Regions from separate parts of the Flavobacterium sp. AC267 genome, predicted to be linked through region 2. Evidence: riboswitches for the same ligand, from Rfam matches in the RefSeq annotation. Region 2 holds a riboswitch; the other holds the start of a gene.
The links. A riboswitch is a leader RNA that binds a small molecule or an ion and turns the genes downstream of it on or off. The one in region 2 is predicted to bind S-adenosylmethionine.

Region 1 (8,641 bases), 3.5 Mb from region 2:
CTCTTATTTTTAACAAGTTTTAACTGCTTCTTACCACAAAAAACAATATTTCTTCTTCTAATTCTTTAGATAAGTTTTCACATTCCAATTTACGGCGGAAATTTTTTTCAAATTTCTTCTGATAAACTTGAGCATCAACAACATTATTACAATAATCGTCACAAATTGTTCTAAACTTTTCATTGTTTAAGTAAAGAAATTTGATAGATTCAAAGTGTTCCGCAAATCTGATATTATATAATTCTTCAGGCACAGACATAATTTGGAGTTTAAGATTTAAATTAATCATAAGGTATCTCAGGAATAATCTAGTAAATCATTTCACACCGAAATTATAAATTAAAAACACTGTTTTATTGAGAAAGAGGTTGCAAATTATAATTTGCAACAATATTCAATCTAATGATCGTTTTTTGAAACAAGTTTTATCTTAATCTAAAGACAAACCTGACAGGTTTTTAAAACCTGTTAGGTTTCTTATGATATGATCTGCATCCTAAATAAATCTCAAAGCAAACCTGACAGGTTTTAAAAACCTGTCAGGTTTATTAGTATTATAAATATTTGTATCCCCTTAATCCAGCCTAAACCATTCATTTACTTCCTGCGAAATTGTTTCTTTTATTTCAGGATTTTCAAATTCATTAGACGCGACATTATACACATAATCGTTCTTCCATTTTTTATAATGCAGGGAGATTTGTTCAATTGCATCGCAGATAAACGTAACTTCATCATTTGTCATAATCGGATGCAGTGATAAACGCACCCAACCCGGTTTATTGGTTTGGTTTCTTTCTAAAAGTTCGTTTGTAATGAGTTCCGATTTTTTTTCGTTTATATTGAAAAGATAATGCGCATAAGTACTTGCGCAAGACCAGTCATCGCGAACCTGAATTCCGAAACGGTCATTTAAAAGCCGAACGATTAAGTTGTAGTGAATATCTTCGATAACAAAAGAAACACATCCAATTCGGTCTGTTTGAAGATCTCCTAAAATGGACAAACCTTTTATTTTTTGAAGTCTAGAAAAACAAAGATCAAGCAGTTCTTTTTCTCTGTTTTTAATATTTAAAATGCCCATTTTATCTTTTAATTCCAAAGCTAAGGCAGTTCTTATTACTTGTAGAAAGCCTGGCGTCCCGCCATCTTCTCTAACTTCTATGACCTCGCTATAACAATATTTGCCCAGCGGATTCGTCCATTTTACATTTCCTCCGCCCGGATTATCCGGAAAATTGGATTTATATAATTCCTCATTAAAAACCAAAACGCCGCAAGTTCCTGGTCCGCCTAAAAATTTATGAGGCGAAAAGAAAATTGCATCTAACTGCTGTTCCGGATCTTTTGGATGCATATCGATTTTGACATAAGGCGCCGAAGCGACAAAATCAACAAAACACAGTCCGCCGTTTTGATGCATGATTTTAGCCAGTTCATGATACGGCGTAATAATTCCCGTAACATTCGAACAAGCGGTAAACGAACCAATTTTCAAACTTCTGTCTGCATATTTTTTTATTTCTTCAGAAAGAATATTCGGATCAACCAGATTATTTTCATCAGCAGGCAGAATCACAACTTCGGCATTGGTTTCGTACCAGGAAACTTGATTCGAATGATGTTCCATGTGCGTAATAAAAACCACTGGTTTATCATCTTCATCAATCGCTCTCAGTCCCATTATCCTTTGCAGTTTCGACAAAGCGGCCGTCATTCCAGTTCCAGTTGTAATCAAAACATCAGATTCATTTGCATTCACCGATTTTTTAATGATATCTCTCGCATATTGATAGGCATAAGTTGAAGTCTTTCCTGTCTGGCTAGAAAGTGAATGCGTATTGGCAATCATCGGTCCCATTTTATTGAGCATAATATCTTCGATCGGAGCATACAATCTGCCGCTGGCAACCCAATCTGCATATAACAGATTTTGTTTTCCATAAACCGATCTAAAAGTATGATCTACACCTACTGTATTTTCTCTAAACTTAGAAAAATAGCTTTCTAATTCAATTGGTTTCGTTTGTGTCTCAATAGCATTCATTTCCTTATCATTTTATATTAACTAAATTTATTATTGATTGAATCTTCTTTGAAGAATTCAAAAACTTCAAAGTAATTGAAGTTTGTTTGTCATTCTGAACGAAGAATCGCACTAGAATCTCAACATTATTTGGCAAATTCCGCGTGTGATTCTTCGTTCCTCAAGAATTACAAAAAAGTTACTTTTCTAAAAGCGATTTAAGCGTAGCCTGCAATTCTTCTCCGTGCAGATTTTTTGCCACGATAATGCCTTTTGAATCCACTAAATAATTTGCTGGAATTGCTCTTACGCCATATAATTTAGCGACTGCACTGTTCCAAAAAGCCAAATCTGATACTTGAGTCCAGTTTAAATTATCGTCCTGAATTCCTTTAACCCAGTTTTCTTTCTTTTTATCCAAAGAAATTGCCACAATATTGAATCCTTTATCGTGAAATTCTTTGTAAGTCGCTACAATATTTGGATTCTCTTTTCGGCACGGTCCGCACCACGAAGCCCAGAAATCTACTAAAGTATATCCTTTCAGATTTTCAGAAAAATGAACTGGTTTACCTTCTGGATCATTTGCTGTAAAATCAGGGGCTTTTTTTCCAACCGATAATCCGTTTAAAACAGTAACCAGTTCTTTTAATTCTTTCACGTAAGTGTTATTTTGCTGACTTTTATCAAGCAGGGCAATATTTTGAGTAATTTGCTCTGGAGTTAATCGATAAGACCAATTTCTGTATAATACGTAAGCAGAAACAATGGATTTTGGATGCTCTGTAATGAATTTACTAATTTCTAGATCTTTCGTTTTTCTGTACGTATCAAACAAAGTCTGAGAAGCTGAACCTTCAACTACAGATGTACTGTAATATTTAAGCGGACTAAGTTTAACGGTAATTGGTTCTTTTTCAAGGAAAATATAGAACGGACTATTTTCTGTGTTTACGCTTAATCCGTATAATTCTGGAGTTTTAACTTTGGTTGTAAAGCTAAAATTTCCATCTTTAACTTTTGCCGAATCAATCGTAGTAAACATTTTATTATGAAACTTTTGCAAGTAAACATATGGAACCACGGTATCTACAACAGTACCTTTTAATTGTAAATTGTTTTCCTGTGCCTGAGTTTGGATAACTCCAAAAAATAGGGCAAAACCTAATAGTATTTTTTTCATTTTATTTTGATTTTTAGTTTAAGTTGAGACAAAAGAATTCCCAGGCCAAAGTCAAAAGGCTTCTAGAAAATATAGTTTAATAAAAAAATTAAGGGAGAATTTTAAGTCTTCACATTCGAAAAAAAGCAAGACTATTTTCTTCGAAAATTAAATTCAAAAGTTCATAACTCGTATATAAGATTGATTCGTTTTTCATTTTAAAATAAATCATTTTAGTACTAATGAACTTATTCAGATTTGAGGAAATCTTCTTATCTATCCACCGTAGTGGAAGGATTTAGCACCTTATTTGGCAACAGGTTGCTAAGACGTCAATGGGCCTATTCCCTCAGTCTTTCTGGATAAGTATCACACAGAAGTTTTCTGTGGTACAAATATATATATTAATTCTATCAAATTAGTAGTATTAAGGAATATTTTTTTGATAATTATTTAAACAGATTAACTTAAAGCACTTTAAAACACTGAATTACATCAATTTAAAAGCTAAAAATGTTTGTTTAAATTTTAGATTCATACTCTTTATTGAATAAATGAACTTCAAAAGCATTTTTAACCGCATAAAAAAACTCACTTCGCTTTTGAAATGAGTTTTGTAACTGCCTCTTAAACCAGACTTGCTTATTTATTCTTTCTCTTTTTAGCACTTTCGGTCTGTAGTTTAACACTGTCTTTCTGTACTCCTTTTGCAGGCGTATAGGTAGAACCGTCTTGTACACTTTCTCCTGGTCCGCTTCCTGTTCCTTCAGTACTTTTAGATTCGTCGCGAGCAGTTGTTCCAGCTTCTGCACTTTGAGTTGTTTCAATATTAGTTTGATCGCTCGGCGCATTTGCTGTAGTATCTTTTGGTGTTTCTGTACTATCAACGGGAACTATATTCGTTTCTATTTTATCGCTGTAACCATCATTCTTTTTACAAGAAGATAATAATCCGACCAAAACAACAAGAAACAGGATATTCAATTTCAATAAAGCTTTCATAACAAATGTTTTAAATATTTATAAAAGCTAAGTAACTATTAATAAAACGGTTAATCTTACAGTATTTCTATAAATTTTTATATTAACATTCATAATTGAAATTGATTGAATATTGTTCTAAAAAAACAAAAAGCCTGTAAACGTTACATTTACAAGCTTTTTATCTAACTAAAGTAAAATATTTATTCTTAGAAAGTCACCACTTTCACTCCAAGAGTAAACCATCTTGAAGGTAACGGCACTGCTCCTACTTCATAATAAGTCGCATTAAAAATATTCTGAGCATCCAAAAAGATTGTAAATTTCTTTATAGATTGACTTACTCTAAAATCATTTACCCAATAGGAAGGGCCTGTGATTCTTTCGTTAAAACGAGTTGCAAATAATACAGAGAAATCTCTATACTGATAATCAATTGTGTTCGTAATTTGATGTTTTAACGAAGAAATAAGATACTTAGAATATATTTCGGTACGTGAACTTTCAAATTGAGAATCTAAGTACGTATAAGCCAAAAGAATATTCAATCTCGAATCTTTAGAAAAATCAAATCTATAATTACCGCGCAAGTTGATTCCGTTTGTTTTTAAATCGCCTGTGTTTTGACTCTGCCAAGGCACCGTTGTCGCATTACGCATCCAGTCGATATAATTGTCTATTTTTCTGTAGAAATAATTTGCATTAAAACTTAAAGCTTTCTTGATGTATTTAAAACCAATTTCACTTTGAAAAGCATTTTCAGAATCTAAATCGGCATTACCAATATTTCCTGTTTGCTTGCAAATACAAATCTGTAAATGATGGAATTCTTTGGCTTGTTCCCACGTTTCCAATAATTTTAAACGTATCTGTAATGGCATAACTTGCATCAATACCTGGATAAATCTGCCATTTATAATCGGAATTGTAATTTAGATAAGTACCAACATTTACGTCTAATTTTTCTGTAAAACTTGTTCTGTATTCCGCATAAAGTCCAACATTTTCACGATCGTGATCGCCAATATTAGACGAATGAATATTTTCATTTCTAAATTCTGCTCCAAAACCAATTTCACCTTTAGATAATTTAACGGTAGAGTTCAACTCTCCCGCAATAGAATTGGTATAATGCTGACTTCTTCCAACATTTAAATTAGCATTTCCTAAATAACGATAATCATCATAATTGTATCTATAGGTTATTCTCGGCATAATTTTCCAGTTTTCTGTAATAGCATGCTTCGACTGAATGTTGGCAAATGTAGTTTGTACAATTTCGGTAGAATTAATATCGCCCGGCGCCGCATAAAATCCGTTGGCTCCAAATCCGTTGTTAATATACCCTGCCGAACCTAAAATTTCATTAGAATCATTAATCTGTACATTTCCCTGATAGAAAATTTTATTGTTTTCGAATGCAGTATTATAACGGTAACCATTGCTTTTGTCATGAGAAGCAAAAATTAAATGCTGTTGTTTTTCTTTTCCCAAAACAGCTCCCGCCTGAACTCCGGCGCCATAAAAAGTATCTCCTGTATCTCTAGTATCTTTTTCAAAATTAGATCCGGCGTATGTACTTACTAAAAATCCAGAATCTGTTGGTTTTTTGGTCACAATATTAATCGCACCCGTCAAACTGTTGATTCCAAAAGTTCTTGCGACTGGTCCGCGAACTACTTCAATTCTTTCAATTGCTTCAACCGGAAGAGGCAAATTAAGCATATTATGAGCCGTTTGCGAATCGATTACTTTAGCACCGTTTAACAAAACAACTGTCTGCTCAAAACTACCGCCGTCAACACTAATATCGGCCTGCGTTCCAAACGGTCCTCTTTGTCTAATATCTACTCCATTTGCATATTGCAATACTTCTTGAAGCGTTCTTCCTGGAAGCTTTTTAATGGTTTCACTTGAAATGATGTACACATTTCTATTTTGCTTCGAAATTGGCGTACTAAAACGGTTTTCATTAATTATTACTTCCTCCATATTAGTAATGGAATCCTGTGTCTGCGCGTAAAAACTGGTACAAATTACTGAAAAGACAGCAATATAGATTTTTTTCATTTGGTTATTATTTTTTTGGCAAAAGTAGTACCTTGCCGTACCAATAAAGTATACCAGTTTTATAATTATGGATAGTCCGGTTCAAATTCCTTTTAGAAGCTTTATTCAGCTTAAGCCAGAAGAAAGCACAGCAATTTACCTGCGACTTGTTTTTGAATTTATTAAAGCCATACAAACGGGTTTCCTTCCAGAGGGAACAAAACTTCCGGGCACGCGAATTCTCTGTAAAGTATTGGCGGTAAACCGAAACACTTTGATTAAAGCTTTTCAGGATCTAGAATCGCAGGGCTGGATTGAAACGCTTCCTAATAAAGGAACTTTTATTTTATCGCGACAGAAAAAAAATAAGGCCGAATTTCCAATTTTAAAAGAACAAAATCAATCTGAAATACCTGCTGGTTTTACTTTTCAGCGTTCTACTATTCTCGAAAATCCAACAGAAATCAGCAATCTGCCTTTTCAATTTAATGACGGAATGCCAGATTTGCGATTGGTACAAACAGATGTTTTGGCGAGACTTTATGTTTCTAAATTAAAAAGGAGAAAAACCTCCAAAACCTACGAAGAAATTCAGTTGCGTTCGCATTCTAATTTTAAAACTCATTTCTCCAATTACTTAAACCTTACGAGAGGAATTCGAATTTCGACTTCTAATCTTCTTACTACAAGCAGTCACGAAATTGGTTTGTACCTCGTAACAAAAGTCCTTATTGGTTCTGGCGATAAAGTTGTGGTGGCTTCTCCCGGATATTATATGTCCAATATGACATTGACCAATACGGGAGCGCAGATTATTTCGATACCTGTGAATGAAGATGGAATTGATACCAAACGCTTGAAAGAAATCTGCGAAACTTCTACCATCAGAGTTTTGTATCTTACTTCCAATTATCATTATCCAACTACGATTCTGCTTAGCGCTAAAAAAAGAATTGAAGTTTTGGAATTAGCCAATCAATACGGTTTTGTTATTTTGGAAGATGATTATGACTTTGATTTTCATTATGATAATAATCCAGTGTCGCCTTTAGCCGCATTCGACTCGAACCAGCGCGTAGTTTATATAGGATCCTTTGGAAAATCGCTTCCTTCGGGATTCAGTTACGGATTTGTTGCTGGTCCAGCTGAATTTATTAAAGAACTGGAAAAACATCAAAACATACTCGAACCCGGAATTGATGTGATTAAAGAACAGGTTTTAACAGAATGGATTACGGAAGGTGAAGTGCATCGTCTTTCGAAAAAAAATAAAAAAATCTACAGAGAACGCCGAGATTATTTTGTTTCGTCGCTCAATGAAAAACTAAAAGACAAAATTCAATTTAAAATCCCGCCACGAGGTTTAGCTGTCTGGGTAGAATGGCAGGATTATTTCAACCTTATAAAATTGCAGAAAGAATGTCATAATAACGGATTATTCCTGCCGAAAACTATTTTATACCAAACCAAAAACCTTACCGCAACACGCTTAGGATTTGGTCATTTGGAAAAAGAAGAAATGGAAAAAGCCGTAACTATTTTAAGCGAAAGTCTCGAAACTGTTATCTCTTTAAACGAATAAAATTTACAATTCAAGAATCCTCACTAAGACAAAGTATCTCATATACTGTCAATTATGTAATTTGTAAATTTAATACTATAATCTGAATAGGCATTTGGAAAGTAACTTTGATGCACGTTATTTTCCAAAAGACACCTAATTATGATTTATACAACTCTTCAATTAGTCTTAGTTTCTATTGCGGCAACATCAGCCATGACGTGGTTTAGTTATGCAATGTCTAAAAGTTTTAGAGAATTATATAAAGAGCCGGTGCTTTTAGGTTACGCCATTGACAAAATGAAAATTGATCTTTCGACCCAATCAAAAATAACTTGGGGATGGCTGTTACATTATGTAATTGGTTTTTTGTTTGTCGTTGGATATCATATTGTTTGGGTAAAGAATATTGCTCCAATTTCACCACTCAGCGCTCTGCTACTAGGGGCTATCAGCGGTGTAATTGGCATAATCAGCTGGATAATTATTTTCAGTATGACCCATCATCAACCCCCAATTGATTTTAAGGGTTATTATATTCAGCTGTTCTTTGCCCATGTAATATTTGCAATTGTTGCGTATGCACTGTACTCTATTTCATTAACACTGCAAAATTATTAACTCAAGCTTATGTCACTTTCTAAATACAACCAAAAAAGAGATTTTAAACAAACGCGTGAGCCGAAAGGAAAAATTGAAAAATCGGCAGATGAGTTGATTTTTGTGGTTCAGAAACATGCTGCCTCTCATTTGCATTATGATTTTAGATTAGAAATGAATGGCGTGCTCAAAAGCTGGGCGGTACCAAAAGGTCCGTCAATGGATCCTGAAGTAAAACGTCTTGCCATGATGGTTGAAGATC
Region 2 (8,641 bases):
AAATCATCAGAACTTCCAAAAATTGAAAAAGAAATTACCACAACTGTCTGTTGGATGGACAGCAAGAAATTGGTTGCGGGTACAAAATATATCGTACAACACAACACCAATTCAGTTTTAGCGAAAGTAGAAAGTATCAAAAATACAATCTCAACAGATTATTCTGGAACAAAAGAAGCGTCGCAACTAGCGATCAACGAAATTGGAGAAGTAACCATCAAATTAAGCAAGCCTTTGTATTTTGATGCCTATAACGAAAATAAATCAAACGGAGCCTTCATCTTAATTGATACCGCAACGAACACAACAGCAGGAGTAGGATTTATTAGGTAAACCTGCTGTAAGCTTTAAGCTATAGGCTTTAAGCTTTTTGCAAAAATGTATAACAAGCGACGCAAGAAAGCCTACAGCTTATTGCTTAAAGCCTAAAGCATTAAAAAACAAATGGAAAGTTTTAGAACAGAAATAGAAAATCCGGTAGTTCAAAGAGAGATTATCGAATTAGAAAAAAAGATTCACTTATTCCGTGGAGGAAAAATTGATGATGAGCGTTTTCGTAGTCTTCGTTTAGCGCGCGGTATTTACGGGCGCTGTCAAGAAGGTGTGCAGATGATTCGTATCAAATTGCCTTACGGTAAAGTTACCAGCGAACAGTTAGTGCGTATCACCCAAGTTTCTGACGAATATTCTACAGGTCGTTTACACATTACAACACGTCAGGATATCCAGATTCACTATGTTAGCTTAGACAGAACACCAGAACTTTGGGCAGATTTGGCTAAAGACGATATCACGCTTCGTGAAGCTTGTGGAAACACAGTAAGAAACATTACAGGAAGTGAATTAGCAGGTGTAGACGTAAACGAACCTTTTGATGTTTCTCCTTATGCGCACGGACTTTTTCAATATTTATTAAGAAATCCAATTTGTCAGGAAATGGGACGTAAATTTAAAATTTCGTTCTCATCTTCAGACGAAGATACGGCGCTAAGTTATTTGCACGATTTAGGATTTATTCCGAAAATTAAAGACGGACAACGTGGGTTTAAAATCATGTTTGGAGGAGGTTTAGGATCTCAGCCAGCACATGCCGAATTGCTTTCGGAGTTTGTTCCAGTAAATGAAATCATTCCAACTGCAGAAGGAATCATCCGTATTTTTGATAGATATGGCGAGCGTGCAAAAAGAATGAAAGCTCGTATGAAATTCTTAATCAAAGAAATGGGAAGAGATGTTTTTCTTGATTTGGTTGAAAAAGAGAAAAAAGCAATCGCTTTTGAAACATACGAAATAGATACGACAGCTTTTGACGGACCAATTGCTGAACCATTATTAGAAGTGCCACAAGTTACAATCGAAGATACTGAAGCTTATGAAGCGTGGAAAAAATCGAACGTAATCAAGCAGAAACAAGACGGTTATTATGCTATCGGAATAAAAGTTTTATTAGGTGATTTTTATACTGATAAAGCCAGATTATTAGCTGATTTAATTAAAAATTACGCCGCAAATGAATTACGTTTTTCATTGCGTCAAAATATTGTAATACGTCACGTAAAAGAAGAAAATTTACCCTTCTTTTATCAAGAATTAGCCAAGCTTGACTTTGTTCAGTTAGGATATAATTCAGTTGGAGATATTACCGCATGTCCGGGTACAGATACTTGTAATTTGGGGATTGCAAGTAGTACCGGGATTGCAGAGGAATTAGAAAGAGTTTTAAATGCCGAATATCCTCAGTATTTAAACAACCGCGAAATCGAAATTAAAATCTCAGGCTGTATGAATGCCTGCGGACAGCATAATATGTCAGCAATTGGTTTTCAGGGAATGTCCATCAACTCAGGAAAATTAGTGGCTCCAGCTTTACAGGTTTTATTAGGCGGAGGAAGATTAGGAAACGGAGCAGGACGTTTTGCAGATAAAGTGATCAAAATTCCAAGCCGTAGAGGACCAGATGCATTACGTACGATCTTAAATGATTTTGATGCCAATGCAAACGGAGAAAAATTCCTTAATTATTATGATGCAAAAGGGGAGAAATATTTCTATGAAATTTTAAAACCTTTCGCAGACGTGACCAATTTAACAGAAGCAGATTTCGTGGATTGGGGTAATGCAGATAATTACGTAAAAGCAGTTGGAGTTGGAGAATGTGCTGGTGTCGTGATTGATTTAGTGGCGACTTTATTGTTAGAAGCCAAAGACAAATTGACTTTCGCACAAGAATCTTTCGACGAAGGAAAATGGTCAGATGCTATTTATCATGCTTATGCTGGATTTGTAAATGGTGCAAAAGCATTATTACTTTCAGAAAATGAAAAAACAAACAATCATGCAGGAATTGTTGATTTGTTTGATAACGTTTTCATAGCAACTAATAAAATTGGCTTGCCAACAACATTCAGAGAATTGGTATATCAAATCAATCAAAATGAACCGAATGAAGCGTTTGCAAAACAATATATTGAAGAAGGAATTGCATTTTTTGCAATAATAGAAAAATATAGAGCACAGGAATTAGAAAATGCTTAATACAAAACCCAAAATAACTTTAGTTGGAGCAGGTCCGGGTGATCCAGATTTACTTACGCTCAAAGCTGTAAAAGCATTGGCTGAAGCAAATGTGGTTTTATACGATGCTTTAGCCAATGAAGAAATTCTAGATTATGCGCCAAAAAATGCAATTAGAATTTTTGTTGGAAAAAGAATTGGAAATCACGCTTACACGCAGGATCAAATCAATCAATTGATTGTTGACAATGCACTGACTTACGGAAATGTAGTAAGATTAAAAGGCGACGATCCATTTATTTTTGGAAGAGGAAGTGAAGAAGTCGATTTTGCAGAAAGTTTCGGAATTGAAACGATTGTAGTTCCAGGAATTTCATCTGTAGTTGCCGTTCCTGCAAGTCAGGGAATCTCAATTACAAAAAGGGGAGTTTCAGAAAGCTTTTGGGCGATCACAGGTACAACATCTGATCGAAAATTATCGTCAGATATTGCTTTAGCCGCACAATCATCTGCAACGGTTGTAATTTTGATGGGAATGCACAAACTACCTCAAATTATCGATTTGTTTCAAAAAGAAAATAAAGGAAATTTGCCAGTTGCGATCATTCAAAACGGAACAACGGCTAATGAAAAAGTAGGCGTAGGAACAGTCGATTCGATTTTAAATATTGTAAAAGAAAAAGAATTAGGCTCACCAGCGATTATTGTTTTAGGAGAAGTTGTCAGAGAAAGTAATAAATTAAAAGGCTTTTACGAAGAATTTCTATCAAAAGAAATCGTTCGATAAAAGTTCCAAAGGAACGATTTATATTGTAGCGCCGGGTTTCAACCCGGGGAAGAGAAAGCAGTAAACTAAAAGGATTTTACGAAGAATTTCTATCAAAAGAAACTATTCATTAGAATATGTTTCCGTCAGGAACATCTGATTGGTTATCCAATTCAATAAAATCATCTAATTTTGGTTAGAAAAGATTAACATGGAACAAAACGAATTATACCCAATATTTCTAAAACTTCACAATTTAAATGTACTAATTGTGGGCGGAGGAAATGTTGGACTGGAAAAACTGTCTTTTTTGCTTAAGTCAAGTCCAAATGCAAATGTTGAGGTCGTAGCGCCCGACTTTCATTTAGAAATAAAGGTTTTGGCAGAAAAACATCCATCAATTAAATTGACGGAGGCAAAGTTCAAAAAAAGAATGCTCAAAAAACGGCACATGGTAATTGCCTGTACAGACAATTTGGAAGTGAATAAAAGGGTTTACGATTTGTCCAGAAAGCGCTATTTGATTTGCAATATTGCCGATACGCCAGAGTTATGTGATTATTATTTAGGCGGAATCGTAACGAAAGGAAATGTAAAAATCGCTATTTCAACCAACGGAAAATCGCCGACAACGGCTAAAAGGCTTCGGGAATTTTTCGAAGAAGTAATTCCAGAAGATATCAATCAAATGGTGGAAAACCTTAATGAATATAGAAAGACCTTAAAAGGTGATTTTGAAGAAAAGGTTAAAAGAATGAATGAAATAACCAATTCATTAAAAAATAAAGAGTAAAAAGTTTCGGAGAGAAATTAATGATAAAAATCATTGAAATTACAAGGATTTATTCGTTTCTTTGCGTTATTAAGAATGATTATAAACAACAACATAATGATTAAAACAGATATACTTATAATTGGAGCAGGCCCAACAGGTTTATTTGCCGTTTTCGAGGCAGGATTATTAAAATTAAAATGCCATATATTAGATGCTCTGCCTCAACCAGGAGGACAGCTTTCAGAATTATATCCAAAAAAGCCTATTTATGATATCCCAGGATTTCCAGAAGTTTTAGCTGGAGATTTAGTTGATGGATTAATGGAGCAAATTAAACAGTTTGAACCAGGATTTACTTTAGGAGAACGTGCTGAAACAATCGACAAGCAAGAAGACGGGAGTTTTATTGTAACATCAAATAAAGGAACTAAATTTCACGCGCCAGTTATTGCTATCGCTGGAGGTTTAGGAAGTTTTGAGCCTCGTAAACCACTTATTGAAGATATCGAGTTTTATGAAGATAAAGGAGTGAAATACTTTATCAAAAATCCTGAAAAATTCAGAGATAAAAGAGTTGTAATTGCAGGAGGAGGAGATTCAGCTTTAGACTGGAGTATTTTCTTGGCAAATGTAGCTTCAGAAGTAACTTTAATTCACAGAAGAAATGAATTTAGAGGAGCTTTAGATTCTGTAGAAAAAGTACAGGAATTAAAAACAGCTGGAAAAATTAAATTAGTTACACCGGCAGAAGTTATCGGAATCAACGGTGCTGAACACGTTGAATCTTTAGATATCGAAGAAAATGGTGCACACCGTAAAATCGAATGTGACTATTTCATCCCACTTTTCGGATTGACTCCCAAATTAGGTCCAATTGGAGACTGGGGATTAGAAATCGAGAAAAATGCGATTAAAGTAAACAATGCATTAGATTACCAAACCAATATTCCTGGAATCTTCGCGATTGGAGATATCAATACATACCCAGGAAAATTAAAATTAATCCTGTGCGGATTCCACGAAGCAACTTTAATGTGTCAAGTCGCATACGGAATCATCAATCCAGGTAAAAAATATGTATTGAAATATACAACAGTTTCTGGTGTAGACGGTTTCGACGGAACTCGTAAAGAAGCACCAAAAGCAGTTGTCAAAGCGATAGTTTAATCTGAGGTGCTAAGGTACTGAGAGACTAAGATTTTATATTAGGAAAGCTCAAACTAAATAGTTTGAGCTTTTTTTTAATCCCGTAGGGATGTAATATTTATAGAATTATGCAAGATCTATTGGAAAAGCCCCAGCGGGGCGACATATAATTATTTATAAAGATTATATCGCTCCGCTGGAGCTTTGGTTAACCGTATAATTGTTTCTATAAACATTATGCTCCTCTGGAGCTCAGTTATACGGAAAGTATTATCATAAAACTGACAGAAAACTTTTAGGAAACACAATTAAAAAAATAGCCAGTGGTTTCAACCACTGGAACACAACGTATGAACACGATGAAAAGCAAATTATTACAATACGTCTCCCACGGTTGAAACCGCGGGCTATATTTGAAAAACAGGAGTCAATTTTAAAACTTAGAATCTTAGTCCCGAAGCTTCGGGATTAGCTCCTCAGAACCTTAGAAAAAAAACATTTGCAAATCGAAACCCTATTTCATACCTTTGCACTGTTCTTAAAATTATTGTCAGTTATCACGAAAGGCGGAGGGATAGACCCAATGAAACCTTAGCAACCCTTTATCATAAAGAAGGTGCTAAATTCTACTTTATACACATTTCTAGGTATTAAAGATAGATAACACAAATACATTACACGTATTTCTCAAAACTTTTCCAGACAACATACAATATTTACTAAAACAGTTTAGTAAGGAGCTAATAATTGGCGCATTTTTGCAGTCAATAGTTCCCGCTTTTCGTTGCAATCTTTTCCTTTTTTAAAGAAAAAAAGCAAAGGATTTCCACTTCAATCGGGGCTAATGAGCCAGCAATAGTGCACTTTTGGAATTAATGTGAAAAATATCGAAGGTTAAACCCGACAGGTTTTCAAAACCTGTCGGGTTTAAATTGAGCCTTCAAAAATTATAATTAAAAAAGCTTTGCGCCTTAGTGCCTTAGCGGCAAAAGAATATGACAATTACGATACAAGAAGCAATAAAAAAAAATATCCTAATCCTTGACGGAGCAATGGGAACAATGTTGCGGCGCTATAACTTCTCAGAGGAAGATTTCAGAGGAGAGCGTTTCAAAGATTTCCCGCATCCATTAAAAGGGAACAACGATTTACTATCCCTAACACAACCACAAGCGATCCGCGATGTTCACGCCGCTTATTACGAAGCTGGCGCAGACATTGTAGAAACCAATACTTTTTCAGGAACGACAATCGGTATGGCCGATTATTTTCTGGAAGATCTGGTTTATGAGTTAAACTACGAATCGGCTAAAATTGCCAGACAAGTAGCAGATGAATTCACGGCTAAAAATCCAAATAAACCACGTTTCGTTGCTGGATCCATCGGACCGACAAACAGAACTGCAAGCATGTCTCCAGACGTAAACGATCCGGGTTACAGAGCCGTAACTTTTGATGATTTGCGTATTGCGTACAAACAACAAGTAGAAGCTTTAATGGATGGTGGATGTGATTTACTTTTGGTAGAAACAATCTTTGATACGTTAAACGCAAAAGCGACACTTTTCGCAATTGAAGAAGTAAAAGACGAACGTAATCTTGATATTCCAATAATGGTTTCAGGAACGATTACAGATGCTTCAGGAAGAACACTTTCTGGACAAACGGTGGAGGCATTTTTGATTTCAGTATCACATATTCCGTTATTGAGTGTTGGTTTCAATTGCGCTCTTGGAGCCGATTTATTGAAACCCTATTTAAAAACATTATCTCAGCATACACAGTTCAATGTTTCAGCACACCCAAATGCAGGTTTACCAAACGCGTTCGGACAGTATGATGAAACTCCGGAACAAACTCAGGCCTTAATCAAAGAATATTTAGACGATAATTTAATCAACATTATCGGCGGTTGTCGCGGTACAACTCCGGATCATATTCGATTGATTGCTGAGGTTGCGAAAGATTACAAGCCAAGAGTGGCGCCGGTTTTTGAGTAATGTGTACGTTTCCTGCAAGGTTTTCAAAACCTTGTAGGAAAATATTCAGTTCCTTATTATGAAAAGAATAATTTTTTTTAGCGTTTTAATTTCTATTTTATCCTGTAAAAAAGCGGAAGATAAACCTGTAAAAGATGAAATTTTGCAAAAAACGCCAAAAAAAATTGAAGTAAAAAGATATGAAAAGGATGTTGAATTACCTGAATATTCTCTAATTAAAAAAGAAGATATTAGTATAAAAACATCAATGGATGCTAATGCTTCAATAAATAAAAGGTTAATATTTAAGTATTTAGTTTCTAATAAAATTACTAGAGAGCAGATAGAACCTTTGTTAACTAAATTAATTGAAAAGATTATTTCTGAAGATTATGATATTGATGATTTAACAATTTGGTTGTATAGTGATAAGGATTTAATTAGTGGATCTTATAATGTGGCTATGGCGACTTATAGTCCTAAAAAAGGGGAAGTAACTAATGAAATAGCATTAAGTAATAATAAAGAATCATATATAGCAAATTTTATAATAGCTGATAATTTTCAAGATCAATTAATAAGCAAATCCGAAAACAGTACTAATTCAGGATTAAGTGATAAATTAAGAAAAAAAATTTATCAAGAACTATCAAAAGTGGATGAAAAAGCCAGAGCTAAAGCAGATAAAATTTATCCATACGATGAAAATTTTAACTCTAGTAAATATGCCAATAAATTGGATGAGATAACTAAAAAATATGAAAAGGAAATTTCTAGGAAATATAAAATTGATAGTAAAATAATAGAAGATATTTCTGAAGAGGGTTTTAATGAAGGGTGGTAAAATATTTGGGTTTAAAGAATAAAAAGTTCCAGAGGAACGAAATGTTGGTAGCAACGGAATTTATTCCGTTGAAAATGATGAAGGATCAAAACAAGAGTTCCGTAGGAACGAAATATACAATGGGTTCAAATATTTAAGAATTTATTTCAAAAACGACAATTGAAATCGTGAAAAATAAATCGTCTTTTGAAACCAATACCGCGTGAGGGATAGAAGTGGAAAGCCCACAGCCTGACGAAGGAAGTGCGAGGACTTGTAACGGATAGCCCGGCCCTTGGGACACGCCCAAAATAAGATTAATAATTTAAGATAAATATATACCTACAAGGTTTTGGAAACCTTGCAGGAAAACAAAGAATAAAAAAACTCAGAACCTTAGTCCCGAGACTTCGGGATAGGACCTTAGTAACTTAAAAAAAAATGGCAGAAAAAAGAAGAGACCTTGTATTAGCAGGATTAGAACCGTTGATTATTACGCCCGAAAGTGTTTTTGTAAACATTGGAGAGCGTACGAATGTAACAGGTTCTAGAAAATTCCTTCGTTTAATCAAGGAAGAGAAATATGACGAGGCGCTTGATATTGCAAGACAACAGGTAGAAGGAGGAGCACAGATCAT

Region 1: linked by a shared signal. The riboswitch ahead of ACZZ95_RS26725 (redoxin domain-containing protein) and the one ahead of ACZZ95_RS08235 (homocysteine S-methyltransferase family protein) in region 2 are both predicted to bind S-adenosylmethionine.

The regions. Positions count from the first base shown of each region.
Region 1 is NZ_OZ409875.1:5,026,759-5,035,399, forward strand. Features, by position in the region: gene ACZZ95_RS26715 (hypothetical protein) at 20-259, opposite strand; gene ACZZ95_RS26720 (aminotransferase class V-fold PLP-dependent enzyme) at 575-2,047, opposite strand; gene ACZZ95_RS26725 (redoxin domain-containing protein) at 2,226-3,209, opposite strand; SAM riboswitch class I at 3,458-3,557, opposite strand; gene ACZZ95_RS26730 (hypothetical protein) at 3,831-4,190, opposite strand; gene ACZZ95_RS26735 (TonB-dependent receptor domain-containing protein) at 4,379-5,023, opposite strand; gene ACZZ95_RS26740 (TonB-dependent receptor plug domain-containing protein) at 4,947-6,239, opposite strand; gene ACZZ95_RS26745 (aminotransferase-like domain-containing protein) at 6,307-7,800, shown strand; gene ACZZ95_RS26750 (hypothetical protein) at 7,942-8,400, shown strand; gene ACZZ95_RS26755 (DNA polymerase ligase N-terminal domain-containing protein) at 8,410-8,641, shown strand, end outside.
Region 2 is NZ_OZ409875.1:1,568,385-1,577,025, forward strand. Features, by position in the region: gene ACZZ95_RS08210 (sulfate adenylyltransferase subunit 1) at 1-333, shown strand, start outside; gene ACZZ95_RS08215 (nitrite reductase) at 445-2,535, shown strand; gene cobA (uroporphyrinogen-III C-methyltransferase) at 2,528-3,301, shown strand; gene ACZZ95_RS08225 (precorrin-2 dehydrogenase/sirohydrochlorin ferrochelatase family protein) at 3,492-4,073, shown strand; gene ACZZ95_RS08230 (NAD(P)/FAD-dependent oxidoreductase) at 4,170-5,222, shown strand; SAM riboswitch class I at 5,753-5,868, shown strand; gene ACZZ95_RS08235 (homocysteine S-methyltransferase family protein) at 6,197-7,201, shown strand; gene ACZZ95_RS08240 (hypothetical protein) at 7,260-8,024, shown strand; partial or broken gene ACZZ95_RS08245 (vitamin B12 dependent-methionine synthase activation domain-containing protein) at 8,445-8,641, shown strand, end outside.